DNA from 2 places in the Cohaesibacter sp. CAU 1516 genome. Region 1 is predicted to be linked to the other one. Evidence: riboswitches for the same ligand, from Rfam matches in the RefSeq annotation. Region 1 holds a riboswitch; the other holds the start of a gene.
The links. Region 1 has a riboswitch for cobalamin ahead of FDK21_RS17140 (ABC transporter substrate-binding protein). Riboswitches for the same ligand answer to the same signal wherever they lie in the genome.

Region 1 (7,327 bases):
GCCTTCACCTATCGTGGGGATCATGACGCTGCGCAGCAGGCTGTGGAAGAGATCCGCGCAAAGGGCGCCGAAGCGATTGCCATTCAGGGGGATACGGTTCAGGAAGACCATGTGGTGCGGGCATTTGACGAGACGATCTCGACATTTGGCGGGCTGGATGCCGTCGTGGTCAATGCCGGTGTCGTTGCGCCGTCCATGCCGCTTGCCGAAATGTCCATTGAACGCCTGAAAACCATCTTTGACACCAACGTCTTGGGAGCGGTCCTGTTTGCCCGCGAAGCTGCAAGACGTTTGCCTGACCAGAAGACCGGAAAGGATGCTGCGATCGTGCTTGTATCCTCTGCTGCTGCTCGCCTTGGATCGCCGTTCGAATATGTCGATTATGCCGCCAGCAAAGGGGCGATCGACACATTGACGCTGGGTCTTTCCAAAGAGCTCGCAGGTCAGGGGATTCGCGTCAATGCCATCCGGCCGGGTCTGATTGAAACGGACTTGCATGCAAGCGGAGGCCAACCGGACAGAGCTGAACGATTGAGCAAAGCCATTCCCATAGCCAGACCCGGAACTGCGCACGAGGTAGGTTCGGCCATTGCCTGGCTATGCTCTGAAGAGGCTAGCTATTGCACAGGTGGCATCCTCGATGTGACCGGGGGACGATAACCCCGCGATTGGGATTCCAGCACGAACTGATACAAACTTGGGCCGTGATACCCGATATTGCTGATGGCAACAAAAGCATGGATATCGGGAACCCGGCCCAAATTCAGACCAATGCTCCCTCACTTCAGTCCCTGTTTCTTGCCGTTCAAAGGATAGCTGAGGACGTCAATCGGCTCTCCCTTTGCGATGTGACGGTCCAGAATGCGGTCGATATCCTGCTCGTCCACCCCGCCATAGATCGTGCCTTCCGGCCAGACCTGAATGACAGGTGCAAGGCTGCATGGACCAAGGCAACTGGTCTTGCAACTCATCATGCCAGCCCCTTTGTCCCTCAGTTTCAAGCGGTCCTGCTCAGACCGGACATGGTTGAACAGGGTGCTTGCGCCCGCATCATTGCAGGCCCCACCCATACAGACCAGAAGACGATATTTCTGATCGGGCACAACACTTCCTTTGGGAATTTTGACAGCCTCCTGCACCACATCGCTTTGCTCGGCTGACCGGACGAGCGCGTCTATCATCTCTCCGAGCTTATCTGTCTGAGTGATGGGCGGATGGGCAATCCTGATGCGCGGGAAGTCCGCACTTTTGCGCTGTGCGATCCAGCGATGCACCGATTTCTTGATCCAGCCCGGAAAAGCCGGCTCCATCGGGAAGATCAGCGAGATGATGACGACCTCTTCAGCCTTTTGGTCCGCGAGCTCTGTCAGGCGGGCACGCAAGGATGGTGTCCCAAGTTCCTGCAAGGCATAGGTAACGAGATAATGCGGATTTCTGGCAGCAATGGCGTCGCACAATCCTTGCATTTCCTCTCTGGGTTTTGCCGCCATGGCGGCCTTTGCGAGCAACAGAATGGCTGGTTTCATTGGGGATCCCCACTCTCGATCGGCAATACGTAAGGGTAGGACTGAACAGCGCCGACTAGGGCTTCGACCTGATAGGCATGGCGGATGTGATTGGGCGTCAGAACTGCCTGCCACGATCCAAGAGCCCGAATGCGTCCCTCGGCAAGCAACGCCAAGCGGGAGCAATAGCGTGCGGCGAGGGAGAGATCATGAACGGCGATGATGATTGTCATCTCGGTCTCGGCAGCAAGCGTGCGGATGAGGGACATCGTCTCCATCTGATATTTGAGATCCAGCGCCGAGGTTGGCTCATCGAGCAGCAGGATCTGAGGCTCCTGCACTAGAGCCCGGGCGATGGCAACACGTTGGCGTTCCCCACCCGAAAGGGTGGACACCTCAGAAAAAGCGTGATGGACCATGTTGACCCGCTCAAGAGCGGCAATCACCATCTCGCGATCCTGTGCGCCCAACTTGCCGGTCAAGTGTGGCGTGCGCCCCAACTGAACCAGATCGACCACGGATAGCGCCACATCATCCGGGATATGCTGGGGCACATAGGCAACATGGCGGGCATAATCGCGGCGTGAATAGGCCTCGATTGCCTTGCCCGCCACATCGATCTGACCGCTGTCAGGCGCTGCCAGCCGCGCCACACATTTGAGCAATGTGCTCTTGCCCGCTCCATTGGCCCCGAGCAGTCCGACGCATTCCCCCTTGTTCACGACAAGGGAAATCGCGTCAAGGATGGTGCGTTTGCCATAGGACAGAGTGAGTTTGTCTATGCGGATCATTGCATGGCCCTCCGGCGTTGTCTCAGGATCAAATGCACGAAGAGCGGCACGCCCACATAGGCCACGACAATGCCGACGGGGATGACAGCGGGTGAGAAGAGGGATCGGCCGATGGTATCGGCAACCAGCAGCAGAAAGGCCCCGACAATCATCGAGAAAGGCACCAGCCAACGATGGTCATTGCCGATCATCATCCGGGCAATGTGGGGCGAGACCAGCCCGATGAAGCCGATGACCCCGGTAAAGGCGATGATGCAGGCGGTGATCAACACCGAAAGCAGCGCCGTTACGAGGCGAACCCTTTTGAGATTGTAGCCGAGTGAGGCGGCGGTTTCTTCTCCGGCAGCCATGGCATTGAGCGCCCATGCCATCCGCCAGAAAATAGGCGCGGCAATCGCAAGCATCACAGCAGAGAAGCCTACCTCATCCCAGCTGGCGGCATTCAATGAGCCGAATGTCCAGTGAACGATCGCGGCTAGCTGCTCTTGCGTGGCAACAAATTGCAGGGTCGCGGTGAAGGCACTGAACAGATAGGTCAACCCGATACCTGCCAGAATGATCGTCGTTGCGGAGATGCCACTCAAACCGGCAATCCCCAGAACAATCCCGGCACACAGCATGGATGAGGCAAATGCGCCGCCAACCATCATGTAGGTGCCCAGTTCGGGCATTTGCAAAGCTCCCAACAGGATGGCCAGCGCCGCCCCGAAGGCCGCAGCGGGGGAAAGGCCCACGGTGAAGGGACTGACCAGCGGATTGCGCGTGATCCCCTGCATCATGACGCCCGCGACCGACAGCCCGGCACCGCCAACGAGGGCCATGGTGATGCGCGGCAGGCGCAGTTGCATCACGACCTTCTCCTGCAGAACGGACACTTCGGCAAACAGATTGGCGGGCAGGACGGGACCAAGAAGTATTTGAATGGCCTGAAGCAGTGAAATGTCATTGGCGCCAAGGGAAACCGCAAAGACCGACAGCAGAGCCAGCAGCAGCACGCCCGATAGGCAAATCAGGGAGGCACGGATGGTCCGGCGAGCATAGGCTCGCCGGATATCCCCCGATGGATCCTGAACGGATGACCCAGATGGGATGACCTCCGATGGAGAGAAGGCCCTGTTCATCACTGACCTGCTTCCCATTCGGAGACCTTGGCCCAGTAGCGTCCCGGATAGGCGACACCCTGAAAATCCTCCAGCCATGTTTTCATCACCGCATCTGGATCAACATCTTCGAAGCGGTCTGGATAAAGCCATTTGGCAATCGACAGCGCGCCAATCATCTTGGAACAACCTCCAGCCAGATAGTAGTTCATGTGGTAGGCATCACCATTCTTGATTGCCGGCAGTGCGTCAAAACCAGGACGTTCCTTTAGCGCTTCAAAGAAGGCCTGTGAGAAGCTTTCCGGGTGAAGCGGATAGGAGCCGGGCTGAAGCTTGATGATCATGTCCGGCTGTGCCTTGAGGATTGCTTCGGGGTCCACTTCATGATTGTGGACACTTCCGCGCTCTTTGGGCTGGGTTTCAATATCGACATGTTCAAAGATATTGCGTCCGCCAGCCGCTTCGATCATGTCATGCCAGCCGGAGCCACGCAGCACGGAACGATAGGGCGTTTTCTCCTCGAGATAGACCGTCTTGCGCTCTACGCCTTCAAGCCGTTTTTTCAACAGCGCCATGTTGCCAGTATAGAAGGCGTTGAGCTTGGCGGCCTTTTCCTCGGCGTCGAACATCTTGCCAAAGGCGGTAATGTTGGAGACATGCTTGAGGACATCCCAGCCGGTCAGTACCACAACAGGAATGTCGAAAGGCTCGAGCGTCTTGATGGCCTCCTGCCAACTGCCGTTGCGGGGGAAGATCACAACATCGGGGTCTTGTGCAATGATCGCCTCGTAATTTGGCTCTCGCTGCCCTTTCCCGACAAGCATATCCTCCTTGAGGTCCGGCCAGTAGGTGGGATCGCGCGTCACCCAACTGTCGACACCGACGATCACGTCCATGCCAGCCACCGCACGAATGAACTCAGCATTGTAGCGGTTGAAGACGACTGCGCGCTTCAATGGTTTGTCAAAGGTCAGCGTGCGACCGCTGTCATCGGTGATGTTGATAGGGGCTGCAGTTGCAACAGAATAAGCCGCAGCAAATGCCACAAAGAAGGCGATCGCGCGCGCCAGACGCGATAGGCCGGATAGCCAGATATTGGAAAGCAATGTCCCGTACTCCAGATGCGGCAAGGCAACCGAAGTCGGGCAAGTCTGATGCAATCAGATTCAATATGGCGAAGACGCAGAGACATGCGCATTGTCATGAGACCCTCCTCCAGGACACCCCGCCCGGGTTGAATGATTGAATGTCGGCAGGTCTCCTGGCTTACAGGTCATTGCGCTCCCCGGCCTTCCCAGATTGGTACAATCCAGTGGCCAGCTTGAGGGCGCTCTCTGTTTACAGTTGCGGGGACAGCTCCGGATTTGTGACAGGCTCATGCATCTGCCACGCACCGAATTCCCTTTTTATTCCGTTAAGGAAACCGACGAACAGATATATCCACTATGCGGCAGCAGCTGTCAATCGGGGATCTATCGCTTTGTCTGAAATCAGCCAGCGATCCCGGAAACCGCTATTCGAGATCGGCGCCCATGCGAACAGACAAGCGTTTCGCGATTCGTTTGACATTGGTAATCAGATTTTCACGGTCCGTCTCGTCGGCATCTTCAATCAGCAGACTGACGGCGATGCCGGCAATCGGCGTATTCTGAGAGTCCAGAACCGGGGCGCCGAAGCAAATGATGCCTTCTGCCACTTCCTGATTGTCGATGGAATATCCACGTTTGCGAATGGCCGCCAAATCCTCCAGCAGCCCATCAATCGACTGTTCGCTGAAAGGTGTGCGCGGTTCTGGCAACCCGTCTGCATAAAGGCGCTTGACTTCGAAATCACTCATCGAGCTGAGGAAGGCCTTTCCCGTTGCCGTGAAGGCTGCGGGAAGCCGCATTCCGGCACGAAATTCTATCAAAGAGTGACTAAATTCGGAATTGCGCGCGGCTATATATACAACTTCTGCTCCGTCTCTGACCGTCAATGTGATGGTCGCTCCAGGCATTTCGGTCTCGGTGTCCCAAATGGATGCAAACTCTGTTGCAACGTCAGATTGTCGATTGAAGGCATTGGACCAGCGCATGACATGGGGGCCCAACTGGTAGGCTTGATCGGACCGCTTGATCAGCAGATTTAGCTCCACAAGCGTTTGACAAAGCGTATGAACCGAGCTTTTCGCAAGATTCAGTTCCTGCGCCAGCTTCGACACGGTCGGGTGTGTCCGACTGCGAGCAACAAAATCCAGAATGCGCGACGCTCTTTCAACCGCAGGTACTAGTTTTGGTGTTGGATTGTCCATAATTCCTCGTCGTCTTTTTTTGAAGTTTCTTTTCTATCTTGACAAGCTTCCATACACCCGGATATGGTTTTGTACATAGAAAGACGTTCCATATACTGAACAATAAACATATATCAGAACATCTTTCAAGGCAAAAGTATTTGAATTTTGTCACATATTCACCGTGTGGTTGGGGAGGAGCGCATGGCCTTGAGTGTTAGAGACTGGGCGACCAGATTCAGTCAAGCCTCGGACAATGATGCCGCCATTGGCGCAATGGCTCGTCACTTTACCTGCACCTACCTGCTGGATATGGGCCTCGCCAAGGCGATCGTTCGTATGTTGGATGGCAAGGTGCATGAAATCAATATCAATCCCGGCCCTCTTGATTCCTACGATTTTGCCTTGCGTGCCAGCCCAGATACCTGGCGGGAATTTGCGCAGCCTATTCCCAACCCGATGTATCACGGCATTTGGTCTGCGAGCTTCCGGCGCGATCTCAAGCTGGAAGGCAACTTGCTTGTCCTAATGCAAAATCTTCGCAATTTCACCATTCAATTTGAGCTGTTGCGCAAAGTGGGCGTGCCTGTCTGAGCCAAACCGCATGCGGCGCCACCGCACACGGTCACGATACAAATTCTTTAGGGGGAACCTGATGGTCAAGCACTCTCCGGTTGTGGGTCGGTATGTAACCATCGATGTGGATGGCTGCGAATATAAGGTCTTCTATCTCCGCAACGGACAGGGGCAGCCTCTTGTCTGTCAGCACACGGCTGGTTGTCACAATCATCAATGGCGCGATCTGCTCGAAGATCCGGACATCACAGCCCGGTATGACGTCATCGCCTATGATCTGGCCCGACATGGCAAATCGGATCCGCCGACAAACAAGGAATGGTGGAAAGAGGAATACAAGCTCACGGCCGACCACTTTATGAAATTCATCCTCGCCTTTTGCGATGCGCTGGAGCTCGAAGATCCGATCTTTATGGGGTCGTCTTTCGGTGGCAATGTTGCGCTGCAGCTGGCCCTTCATCACCCCGACCGCTTTCGCGCCGTCATCCCGGTTGAGGCTGCCGAACATGCGCCGGGCTTCTTTCTGGAATGGTGGCGTCACCCCCATGTCAATGCCGCTCAGGTCTGCGCTTCTGGTGTGTGGGATCTGATGGCCCCGCAAAGCCCCGAGCAGGATCGCTGGGCAACTTGGCATTACTATACCCAAGGCTCGGAAGTGTTTCAGGGCGACCTCTATTTCTATTCGATAGACCATGATTTGCGAGGCCGCCTTGCCGAGATCGATACGGCCCGCTGCCCGGTCGTGATGATGACCGGCACCTATGATTATCTCACCCCACCGGAAGCAACCGAGAATACGGCACGTCAGATACCGGGGGGCATCTATATCGAAATGGAGGATATCGGGCATTTCCCGATGTCGGAAAATTATCCGCTCTTTGCGGTTTATCTCAAAGAAGCGCTGCGCGTGATCGAGAACCGAACCTGACGCTAGGGTCGGGAATGGAATGCAACAAATTTATTCGGGAACAGGCATATGAAGATCATTGAATTTGATGAAAAGGGTCAAAAGATTGCGACCGATGCCAGCGCGATCGGCCAGACAATCGGCTCCGACAGTCTGGCGGCACGACCGGCTTCGCAATC
Region 2 (7,327 bases), on a different contig from region 1:
CGTATACTGGAAGACACCATCTTCATCGGTCTTGGTCTCGCCGAGCTTGTTGCCGTCCATGTCGAAGACTTCGACCACGGTGTCAACCGCCATGTCACCGCTGGAAAAGCCGATTTCCCCTTCGATATAGGTATCCTCGGCATAGGCAGAAACGACCACCTTGTGGGCCTGTGCAGGCAGTGCCATGACACTGGCCATCAGCAGCGCCCCACCGGCAATCGAGACTATGTGTTTGTTCAGTTTCATGATTTTTGGCTCATAACATGGAAGAGTTCTGGCTTGACGCGATAGATCAGATAAACCGCAGCAGCACTCAACAATCCTTCAACGATCATCACCGGAATATGGGCAATGAAAACCAGTTTGGCGGCGGCGACAAATGTCTCACCCGACAAGCCGAGGCTGATTGCCACAAACAAGGTTGTGAGCGAAACAGCCAACCCACCGGCAATGCCACCAATCACAGCAACAGAGCGGGCAGAGGCCGCACGCAGGATCATTGGGCGGGCCAACAAGCCGACGATCACCGCTGGACCAGCAATATTCAGGGCATTGACGCCAAGTACAGAGATGCCGCCAAAGGCGAAAAACACCGCTTGCAGCAACAGACCGACAAACAAGGCAGGAAAGGCTGCCCAGCCCAGAATGATGCCAGCTAGTCCATTCATGATCAGGTGTACACTGGAGAATCCGAGCGGCACGTGAATGAGCGAGGCGACAAAAAAGGTCGCACTCAACACACCGGCTGCCGGGATCAGTTCCATATCCAGTTTGCGAAGGCCCATTACCAGGCCGCCCACAGACAGGGCGGCACCGGCAATGACAACTTCGTTGGTCAGGGCGCCATCAATGATATGCATGACTTGGCTCCTTCACCAATGAGGAGGGACTACTTGACATCATAAGCCCGGATCCAGATGACAGCATCCTGAGACAGTTCTTTGCCTTCATGCTCAGTGTCAGGACCGGACCCCAAAGCAGCAAAACCCCAGAAACCGGCTTTTGGAATGCCGAAGGAGAAATAGCCATTGTCGTCGGAGAGTGCGACGATTGCGCCACCAGGCATGCCGCCAGCTTTTGGCTCGGTTGCGGCATTTGTTTCCATGTCGGGTTCAGCAGACAGATATTCGATTTCGATTTCCGCGCCAGCAACCGGTTTGCCATTGGTCAAAACGCGGCCGGTGAAGGTCGATCCGGCCAGAATGTTGGTTGGCTTGTTCAGTGGAACAATCTCGGTCTTCAGGCCAACGGGCTCGTTCCAGTTGGTCGGAATGCCGCCTTTGTTGATGTAGGACTTGGTGATCTGCTGAATGTAGATATCTTCGCTGCCTTCATAATAAGGTGCAGGCTCGACCACGACGATATAGTCGCCATTGCGTTTGGCTTTCAGGGTGCCTTCGAAGGCTGCAGCTTCGTTGCTTTCACCTTTGAAGGTGATCGGCTTCAAGCTGTCCATCAGATCGATTTTCTTGTCTTTGAAAACCGCAAAGAAGGCATTTGGTTTGCCCATATCCATGGCATGGCCATTTTCCATCGGGTGCCAAAAAATCAGTTTGAACGGAACATTGCCTGCTTTTTCCAGATTGACTTCCGGCGTGTAAGCCAGCTGGAAGTGAGCCTGCGCTGCTGAGGACAGAAGCATGGTCGCTGCTATGAGGGAAGCGGAAAGCGTTTTAAGCACGATAATCTCCTTTGGCATTTTGCCAATTTTTGGAGACGCGTAGGAGGTATTCAGTTTCTTGGGGAAGGACCCTGACAAGTGTGACGCTGCCAGACCCGCTCTTCACCAAACGCACACCCCGGCGTCTTGTTAAGAGTGCCACATGCGACACGATTGTCTCATGCGACGGCCTGATGGCAGGTCTCCTGGCTCACGGGTCTTGGCTCGAGCATCTCACCTTCCCAATCCCGAAAGGATCAGTGGTATACCGAGATGCCGGCTATCCGTTTACAGTTACGGGGGTAGCCATGGATTCAGCCCCTGTTGGGTACGCCTCACCATGTTCCCTTTTCATCTCATTGCCGCGCCTGGGCAAATAAGAACCATCATGCGATCATTTTTAGAACCGCCCCTTAGTCCCGTCAACGGCACCAAAGGCGATCCTTCTTGCATTTCTCTTTAGGTATAGTTTTTGAACGTGTAACTACCTAAGACTAAGGCTTAATCCATTGATCAAGCCTATGACTTGAGTGAAATCAAATCGCAAAAAATTATACGATATGATCAGAACTCAATGCCCTCCTGAGCCTTCACTCCGTCGCGGAATGGATGCTTGATCAGGGTCATTTCTGTCACCAGATCAGCCACTTCGATCAACTCATCCTTGGCGTTGCGACCCGTAATGACCACATGCGTGTCCTCAGGCTTGTCATTGACCAGAAAATCAACCACTTCCTCAATGGGCAGGTAATCGTATCGCAGGACGATATTGAGTTCATCAAGCAGCACGAACTGATTCTCAGGATTGAGAATTTCTGCCTTGGCAGCCGCCCAGGCAGCTTGCGCATTCTCGATGTCTTTCTGACGGTCTTGCGTTTCCCAGGTAAAGCCTTCGCCCATCGACTTGATGGTCACCTGATCGGGGAACTTCTCGAGCATGACCTTTTCGCCAGAATTCCAAGCCCCTTTGACGAACTGGATGACCGATATCTTGTGGCCATGACCCAGCGACCGGAACGCCATGCCGAACGCGGCAGAGGATTTCCCCTTGCCCTTACCGGTATGCACGATGATCAGACCTTTCTCGATGGTCTTGGTTGCCAGAATCTTGTCACGAGCGGCTTTTTTCTTGGCCATTTTTTCTGCGTGACGGGCATTTTGCTCTTCTTCAGTCAGTTGTTTTTTGATCATCCATTCATTTCCTCAAATGCGCCAGCGGATTGTCGAGATTGCTGGCTGTCTTCCAACATGAAGGCGGCACTGTTGGACCGAGGGACCCACAGGCCGCGCTCAATTGCCTCCAGAAAACGGTCCACCATATCATCATAGGCGGGCCGGTTCTTCTCTTTCAAGAAGTCAGCGACTTCTTCGTCTTCGATATAGGACTCGTACAATTGGTCAAAATGGTGGTCACCAACCGCATTGGTGGTTGCGGCAAAGGCAAAGAGATAGTCGAGCGTTGCAGCCATCTCGAATGCGCCCTTATAGCCATGACGCATGACACCTGCGATCCATTTGGGGTTCGAGGCACGACCACGCACAACGCGGGCAATTTCTTCATCAAGCGTCCGGATGACTGGGCGCTCAGCCCGAGAATGGTCATTGTGATAGACCTTAGGCGCGGAGCCCCTGAAGGTCTCTACACTGGCTGCCAGACCACCTTCGAACTGATAATAATCATCAGAATCAAGCAGATCATGCTCGCGGTTGTCTTGGTTTTGAATGACCGCATCCACTTTGGACAAGCGGGTCTTGAGATGGTCGGCTGCCTCACCGCCAAAATCGCCAGCGCCATAGGCAAAGCCACCCCAAGCAACAAACGCTTCGGCAAAGTCAGAGCGCTTGTCCCAGATCTTTTCATCAATCAGGGCCTGAAGGCCAGCACCATAGGCCCCCGGCATTGAGCCAAACACCCGGAAGGTCGCTTGCCGCTGGGCCAGATCACCAGACAGGCCCTTGGCTTCAGCCTCGGCGCGTTCACGTTTGACACGGGCAGCCAACGGGTTGGCATCCTCAGGTTCTTCCAACGCCGCAACTTTGCGGACCGCACTGTCAAACAAGTCGATCTGATGCGGGAAGGCGTCGCGGAAGAAACCGGATATACGCAAGGTCACATCAACGCGCGGCCTTTGCAACTCGGACAGTTTGATCACTTCAACGCCGGTCACGCGGCCCGAAGCGGATTCCCAAACCGGGCGTACCCCAAGCAAGGCAAGCGCTTGGGCAATGTCATCCCCGCCGGTGCGCATATTGGCGGTGCCCCAACAGGTCAGCACGATTGCTTGAAGCCATTCGCCTTCATCCTGAAAATGCCGTTCCAAAAGCCGCTGGGCCGACAATTCACCGATCGTCCATGCGGTTTTTGATGGCACAGAGCGCACATCAACCGCAAAGAAATTCCGCCCGGTCGGCAAAACGTCGGGACGACCGCGGGTGGGGGCACCCGACGGACCGGGAGGGACGAAAGCTCCGGACAAGCCAGCCTTCAAATGACGAAACTCATCGACGCCACAGGCAGCAATAGTCGGTGTCAGCTCATGATCGATCCAGTCAAGCACCGCTTTGGCCTTGTGCCAATCAGCGGGACAAGAGATTTCCTTGGCCACCAGCTTTTGGGCCAACAGCTCAATCCGTTCTACCGCATCGCCCGCATGACGCCACAGGGCTTCAGACTGTTGTTGCAGGATCTCTGGCATTGCCCCGTCCCAAGGGGCAGCAAAATCGCAATCAATCGGATTGAAGCATTCATTGGCAAGGACAAGGCCCAGATCATCACTGATCGCGCGATGAAGAGAATGATCCTTATCGTCATTGCCACGCGGCACCCGCGCAATCGCCACCATCAGGTCCGTGCGATAGCTGCCTTCCGGAGATTGCCCCAGAATATGCAGACCATCGCGGATTTGCAGCTCCTTGAGGTCACACAAATGAGCGTCGAGCTGCTGCAAGGCGGCTTCATTGTCGTCGTCCATCGCCACCCCGGCATCCTTGTCAAGGCCGGTGCGGGTGGCCAGAAAGCGGATTTCTTCGAGCAACTTTTCCGAGCGCCGCGGATCCACCCCTTGGGCGGTGTAAAACTCATCGACCAAGGCTTCGAGTTCTTCGCCAGCCCCATGGGATTCGGCCCGCGTCAGCGGTGGCGTCAAATGGTCGATAATCACTGCGCTGGTCCTGCGTTTTGCCTGACAGCCTTCGCCGGGATCATTGACAATGAACGGATAAAGATGTGGCACAGGGCCCAGAATGGCTTCCGGATAGCAAGCCTCGCTCAAGGCCAAGGCCTTGCCGGGTAACCATTCCAGATTGCCATGCTTGCCCGCATGGATCACCGCGTGCATGCCAAATTTCTCGCGCAGCCAGACATAAAAGGCGAAATAATTGTGCGGTGGCACCAGATCCGGATCGTGATAGGTTTCCTTCGGATCGATATTGTAGCCACGCGCAGGCTGAACGCCAACGACCAGATTGCCAAAGCGATGGATCGCCAATTGAAAAGCCCCATCGCGCACCATCGGATCCTGATCGGCTGGCCCCCAGCGACCGGTAATTTCGGAGCGCACCTTTTCCGGCAATTGATCAAACATCGCCTGATAGTCAGAAACGGACAACTGCACGTCGCTGATCCGTTCCGTTTCGCCCAAGGCGTTGGTGGGACCCGCCAAAATCTGCTGCATCAAAGCGTCGGAATCCGCAGGAAGCCCGTCAATCTGATAGCCATCCGCCAGCAAAGATTGCATCAAGCCAACCGCAGACGCCGGGCTATCCAGACCAACACCATTGGCAATGCGGCTATCCTTGTTGGGATAGTTGGCCATGATAATCGCCAGTTTGCGATCCGCTTCTTTGCTTTGACGCAACCGTGTCCAGCCAGCCGCCATCTTGGCCACAAAAGCCACCCGGTTGTCATGTGGCACCAATCGGACGGGTTTGAATTCGGTTGCTTTATCCAGCGCGCCTTCTTCTTTGAAGGCGATGGCACGCGAAAGAATGCGTCCATCAAGCTCTGGCAACACCACATGCATCGCCAAATCGCGGGCCGACAGACCACGCGGGCTCTCCACCCACGCTTCCTCGCTGGAGCCGGACAGGATCACCTGAAGGATTGGACAACCATAGACATCAAGGAAAGTCGGCTCATAACGCTGCCCGGCCTTCGACAAGGCGAAGGCGGATGTATTGAGGAACACCGCGGGGCGAAACGTTTCAAACGTCTTGTTGAGAAATTCCTGTGCCTCAGCGTCCTTGAGGCTCGGCACGAAGAAGGCAATGGCATGGAGTCCATTGGCTTCCAACGCCTTGCACAAGGCATCAATCGGCGCGGTGAGGGCACTTTGAATATAGGACCGGTAAACGAAGATCGGCACCACTGGCCGCTCCTCTTTGCCTTCAAACAAACTGATATAAGCCTCAAGCCCATCATCGCCACTAAAGCTACGACCTTCATGCAAAATGCCGACACGGGGCAGGGCGAGAGGCTGAGGGGCATCCGCGCGGTTCGAGTCGATCAAATGGCTCGCATAATCGAGCGCATGGATCATGTTGTCCTGTCCGCCCTCGACACAATAGCGCCAGAACCGACGGACAACCGCAGGGTCAACACTTGACCAGGACGCAAGATCTTCATCCCATTTATTGTCCCCCGGCATGACAAGCAAATGCATGCCAGTGCCGCGAGACAGTTTTTGCAATTGTTCCAGGCCATAGCGCCAATATTCCGCCCCGCCCAACAGCCGTAATACGATCAGCTTTGCATGTTGCGCCGTCTGTTCCACATACATGTCGACCGAGTAGGGATGCCCCAGCGCCATCAGACTGGCAAGGCGCACCCGATGGTCTTGCGACCGCCGATAACGGGAGGATTCAACAAAGGCGGAAAGCTCACTGTCGGCCGCTGACAGAATGAGAATATCGCCGGGGCTTTGCCCCAGATCGATTGCTTCATCCTGATCATCAATGCGGCCGGCTTGTGGTGCGAGAATATGCATGGGACTTGCTATGACCTTTCAAAATCAGGAGAGCGTGGCTTCTGCCGCTGCCTGATCAAAATCTTTAAGGCCGATCACCACCAGACCGGTCTTGGCTTCGCCTGATGTATCGAACCAGCTGTCAACCCGACGACCAACGGCCTGAATGACAACGCGGGCTTTCTTGCCCTCAAGCGCCGCATAACCCTTGACCCGCAGAATACCCGGCTGCGCCAGTGCCTTCTCAACACTCACCTTCACATCTTCCATCGAGGCAAAGACGCGCGGCGGTACGACAATGGAGTGGAACTCGTCATGATGATGATCATGATGGTGGTCGTGGTCGTGGTCATGATCGTCATGGTCATCATGGTCGTCATCATGGTCATGATCATGATGGTGATCGTGGGCGGCCTTGCGGCTATCCAGATCATCCTCAGCCACGGAATCAAGCCCCAGCAAAATGGCGGCTGAGACATCGCCATTGCGTGAGTGAATATTCTTCACGCCTTCGCGGGCATGTTCGCCGATGATCGCTTCAACCCGCGCCATACCTTCATCGTCCACCAGATCGGCTTTGGAAATGACAATCATGTCAGCGCATTTCAACTGATCGGCAAACAATTCCTCAATCGGGCTTTCATGATCAAGGCTGTCATCCTGCGCGCGCTGCTTGGCAATGGCGTCTTCATTCTGGCTGTAA

Region 2: another riboswitch for cobalamin. It lies ahead of FDK21_RS06500 (DUF4198 domain-containing protein); the one in region 1 lies ahead of FDK21_RS17140 (ABC transporter substrate-binding protein).

Annotation. Positions count from the first base shown of each region.
Region 1 covers NZ_VANT01000007.1:221,902-229,228, forward strand. Annotated here, with positions in the region: gene FDK21_RS17120 (SDR family oxidoreductase) at 1-660, shown strand, start outside; gene FDK21_RS17125 ((2Fe-2S) ferredoxin domain-containing protein) at 780-1,526, opposite strand; gene FDK21_RS17130 (ABC transporter ATP-binding protein) at 1,523-2,296, opposite strand; gene FDK21_RS17135 (iron ABC transporter permease) at 2,293-3,417, opposite strand; gene FDK21_RS17140 (ABC transporter substrate-binding protein) at 3,417-4,502, opposite strand; cobalamin riboswitch at 4,630-4,839, opposite strand; gene FDK21_RS17145 (IclR family transcriptional regulator) at 4,910-5,686, opposite strand; gene FDK21_RS17150 (hypothetical protein) at 5,870-6,259, shown strand; gene FDK21_RS17155 (alpha/beta hydrolase) at 6,321-7,169, shown strand.
Region 2 covers NZ_VANT01000001.1:1,420,411-1,427,737, reverse strand. Annotated here, with positions in the region: gene FDK21_RS06510 (cobalt ABC transporter permease) at 1-246, opposite strand, end outside; gene cbiM (cobalt transporter CbiM) at 243-860, opposite strand; gene FDK21_RS06500 (DUF4198 domain-containing protein) at 890-1,681, opposite strand; cobalamin riboswitch at 1,839-2,063, opposite strand; gene cobO (cob(I)yrinic acid a,c-diamide adenosyltransferase) at 2,225-2,851, opposite strand; gene cobN (cobaltochelatase subunit CobN) at 2,848-6,645, opposite strand; gene cobW (cobalamin biosynthesis protein CobW) at 6,670-7,327, opposite strand, start outside.